Regions from separate parts of the Streptomyces sp. NPDC090442 genome, predicted to be linked through region 2. Evidence: riboswitches for the same ligand, from Rfam matches in the RefSeq annotation. Region 2 holds a riboswitch; the other holds the start of a gene.
What was found. Region 2 has a riboswitch for S-adenosylmethionine ahead of thrC (threonine synthase). Riboswitches for the same ligand answer to the same signal wherever they lie in the genome.
Positions count from the first base shown of each region.

Region 1: another riboswitch for S-adenosylmethionine. It lies ahead of ACIQU6_RS11845 (aminotransferase class V-fold PLP-dependent enzyme); the one in region 2 lies ahead of thrC (threonine synthase).

Region 1 covers NZ_JBIVXW010000012.1:155,991-158,186, forward strand. The annotation lists gene trpD (anthranilate phosphoribosyltransferase) at 1-847, shown strand, start outside; SAM riboswitch class IV at 933-1,050, shown strand; gene ACIQU6_RS11845 (aminotransferase class V-fold PLP-dependent enzyme) at 1,249-2,196, shown strand, end outside.
Region 2 covers NZ_JBIVXW010000078.1:27,407-29,602, reverse strand. The annotation lists gene ACIQU6_RS36870 (MoaD/ThiS family protein) at 1-60, opposite strand, end outside; gene thrC (threonine synthase) at 114-1,391, opposite strand; SAM riboswitch class I at 1,409-1,564, opposite strand; gene ACIQU6_RS36860 (glucosyl-3-phosphoglycerate synthase) at 1,740-2,196, shown strand, end outside.

The DNA.
Region 1 (2,196 bases), on a different contig from region 2:
GCGGACGATGTACGCGCACGCCAGCCTGATCGACGTGCCCGGCCCCAGCGTCGACATCGTCGGCACCGGTGGCGACGGGGCGAAGACCGTCAACATCTCCACCATGTCGGCGATCGTGGTCGCCGGCACCGGCGCCAAGGTCGTCAAGCACGGCAGCCGCGCCGCGTCCTCGGCCAGCGGCGCCTCCGACGTGCTGGAGAAGCTGGGCGTCAATCTGGACCTGAGCCCGCGCCGGGTCGTGGAGGTCGCCGAGGAGGCCGGCATCACCTTCTGCTTCGCGGCCAAGTTCCACCCCGCACTGCGCCATGTGGCGGCCGCCCGCGGCCAGTTGGGCATCCGCACGACCTTCAACGTGCTGGGCCCGCTGACCAACCCCGCCCGGGTCAAGGCCCAGGCCACCGGCGTCGCGGACGCCCGGATGGCGCCGATCCTGGCCGGGGTGCTCGCCGAGCGTGGCTCCTCCGCGCTGGTCTTCCGCGGCGACGACGGGCTGGACGAGCTGACCACCACCGCCACCTCCCGGGTGTGGATCGTGCGCGACGGCACGGTCCGCGAGGAGCCGTTCGACCCCCGGGACGTCGGCATCGACCTGGTGCCGGTGGCTGCGCTGCGCGGCGCGGACGCGTCGTACAACGCGGAGGTCGCCCGCCGGCTGCTGGACGGCGAGACCGGCCCGGTGCGGGAGGCGGTGTTGCTCAACGCGGCGGCGGCGCTGGCCGCGTTGGAGCCGTCCGGCGCCCCGCTGACCGAGCGGATCCGGGACGGCCTCGGCAGGGCCGCCGAGTCCCTCGACTCCGGGGCGGCCAAGCGGACCCTGGAGCGCTGGGCGGCGGCCAGCAACGCCTGACGGCCGGCGGATGTGACGCAGGTCCCGGTCCGGAATGCGGACCGGGGCTTGCGCACCGAAGATCGTGTGGCATGATTCATGCCCAGGTCACGAGTGACAGCGACACAGGCCCCGGCCCGCTGTCCGGCAACCCTCCTTCCGTGGCGGGGTGCCCCGGGTGATGACCAGGCCGCAGGCAGCGAGGTCTGCGGCAAGCGCGGATCCCTCGCCAGGGATCCTGGTCCCCGAGGGAGCCCCCCCGTGATGCAGCGAATGCGCTAGGGCCGTCGGCCCCGTTCCCGCGCCCTTCAGCTCTTCTTCTTTCACACCGCAGTGCCGTGTCGGCCGTTCCTCCGCGCCCCCCGGGCCCCCGAGGACGCCCCCACCGCGGTGAATTCGCTTACCTCTCACGGGAGTTCGCCATGTCTGTTTCCGCCGCTGCCGCCGACCGCGCCGTCTGTGCCCCGCTGCCCGTGCTGGGACGGGATGTCACCGTCCCGCTGGTGACCGGCGGCGAGGCCGGTTACGCCGCGCTGGACTACGCCGCCAGCGCCCCCGCGCTCCAGCGGGTCTGGGACGACGTGGCCGGCTACGCGCCGTACTACGGCAGCGTCCACCGCGGCGCCGGCTACCTCTCCCAACTCTCCACCGATCTCTTCGAGAACAGCCGCAAGACGGTCGCCGACTTCCTCGGCTGCCGCCCCGACGACCAGCTCGTCTTCACCCGTTCCACCACCGACTCGCTGAACCTGCTGGCCGCCGCGCTGCCGCAGGGCACCCGGGTGTTCGTCTTCGAGACCGAGCACCATGCCTCGCTGCTGCCCTGGGAGCGCCGCGCGGACCTGGCCGTGACCTACCTCAACGCGCCGCGCACCCCGCGGCAGGCGGTGGACGCCCTGGAGAGGGCGCTGGCCGCCCGCGAGCCGTACGGCCCCGCGCTGGTGTGCGTCACCGGCGCCTCGAACGTGACCGGGGAGCTGTGGCCGGTACGGGAGTTGGCGGCCGCCGCGCACGCCCACGGCGCCCGGATCGTGCTGGACGCGGCCCAACTCGCCCCGCACCACCCGGTGGACCTCGGCGAACTCGACGTCGACTGGGTCGCGTTCTCCGGCCACAAGCTGTACGCGCCGTTCGGCGCCGGGGTGTTGGCCGGCCGCGCCGACTGGCTCCAGGACGCCGATCCGTACCTGGCCGGCGGCGGCGCCAGCCGCAAGGTGGCCCGGCGCGCCGACGGCGGGGTGGACGTCGAGTGGCACACCACCGCCGCCCGGCACGAGGCAGGTTCCCCCAACGTCATCGGCGCCTACGCCATCGCCTCCGCCTGCCGGGCGCTCACCGAGGCCGGTTTCGACGGCCTCGTCGCCCGCGAA
Region 2 (2,196 bases):
CTCGGCCTGGCCGCCGGTGTACGTGCGCAGGATGGTGGGGATGCGGACGGTGACGCTCATGTTGCTGCCTCCAGGGCTGCGGGGAGAGTGGGTGCGGGAGGGGCGGGGCCGGCTCAGTCCGCCAGGCCGGCCGCGCGGAACGCGTCCAGGTCCGGGCGGATGGTGGCGGTGGGCCCGGCGGCGACGGCGTCGAGGGTCTTCAGCCCGTCGCCGGTGTTCAGCACCACCGTGGTCAACGACGGGTCCAGCACGCCGTTCTCGATCAGCTTCCTGGTCACGCCGACGGTCACGCCGCCCGCGGTCTCCGCGAAGATCCCCTCCGTACGGGCCAGCAGCTTGATGGCGTCCACGATCTGGGGGTCGGTGACGTCCTCGACGGCGCCGCCGGTGCGGCGCGCGATGTCCAGCACGTACGGGCCGTCGGCCGGGTTGCCGATCGCCAGCGACTTGGCGATGGTGTTCGGCTTCTGCGGCCTGACGACCTCGTGCCCGGCCTTGAAGGCGGCGGACACCGGCGAGCAGCCCTCGGCCTGCGCGCCGAAGATCTTGTACGGCTTGTCCTCGACCAAGCCGAGGGCGATCAGCTCCTTCAGCCCCTTGTCGATCTTGGTGAGCTGGGAGCCGGAGGCGATCGGGATGACCAGTTGGTCCGGCAGCCGCCAGCCCAACTGCTCGCAGATCTCGTACGCCAGGGTCTTGGAGCCCTCGCCGTAGTACGGGCGGAGGTTGACGTTGACGAAGCCCCAGCCCTCGCCCAGCGGGTCGCCGATGAGCTCGGAGCAGAAGCGGTTGACGTCGTCGTAGTTGCCCTCGATGGCGACCAGGTCACCGCCGTAGACCGCGGCCATCACGACCTTCCCGGGCTCCAGGTCGTGCGGGATGAAGACACAGGACTTCAGGCCCGCGCGGCGCGCGGCGGCGCCGACCGCGCCGGCCAGATTGCCGGTCGAGGAGCAGGACAGGGTGGTGAAGCCGAAGGCGCGGGCGGCCTCGACGGCGATCGCGACGACCCGGTCCTTGAAGGAGTGGGTCGGGTTGCCGGAGTCGTCCTTGACGTACAGGCCGCCGGTGACGCCCAGTTCGGCGGCGAGCCGGTCGGCCTTGACCAGCTTGGTGAAACCGGGGTTGAGGTTGGGCTTGTCGGCCACGTCGGTGGGGACGGGCAGCAGGGGGGCGTAACGCCAGATGTTGGCGGGACCGGACTCGATCCGCTTCCTCAGGCCCTCGGGGTCGCCGGTCGGCAGGTCGTAGGCGATCTCCAGCGGGCCGAAACACTCCTGGCACGCGAAGATCGGGCCGAGCGGGAAGCGCTGTGCGCACTCGCGGCAGGAGAGCGCGACGGCGGGGCCCAGGGCAACGGCGGGGGTGGGTTCGGTTGCTTGCACAGCCATGGAGGCGAGGCCCTTTCTCCTCATCTTCCTCACGGCGCATTTCGCCGCGAGACGGATTTGGCACCTTCCCTAGCCGGGAGCCTCGCGCGCGCACTGCTGGCGTGCGGCGGAGACCGGCTGGAGGGTTGCCGGGGCTTCAACGGGCCGTATCCCTCTGCCCCTCTGGATGAGCGCTATGGCGCTGGGCGGAGCCCAGGCGTTTGTCGCGCGGCGACCCCGACATGCGGGGCGCGTCCGCGTTGTTCAAGACTGTAACCGAAGCCACTGACCGTTGAGATAGTCGTCCGGTCCGCGAGATGGATCACATAACGGGCTCCCGTTCGGGGCCCACCGAGGAGAGTCGTAGACGTGCTGGAAGAAGTGGAGCGCTGGCTGGCCGGCCGCTCCTGGTCCGCCGCGGACCGCCCGTTGGAGCGGCTGCTGGAGGCCAAGCGCCAGACGGGCCAGACGGTCAGCGTGGTCCTGCCCGCGCTCGACGAGGAGGCGACGGTCGGCGCGATCGTCGCCGCGATCCGCGCCGACCTGATGACCGGGGAGGTGCCGCTGGTCGACGAGCTGGTGGTGCTGGACTCGGGCTCCACCGACCGCACCGCCGAGGTCGCCGCGGCGGCCGGCGCCCGGGTCGTCCACCGGGACAGCGTGCTGCCCCGGATTCCCGCGCTGCCCGGCAAGGGTGAGGTGCTCTGGCGCTCTCTGATGGTGACCGGCGGCGACATCGTCTGCTTCGTCGACGCCGACCTGCGGGAGTTCTCCGCCATCTTCGTCTCGGGGATCGTCGGGCCGCTGCTGACCGACCCGGACGTCC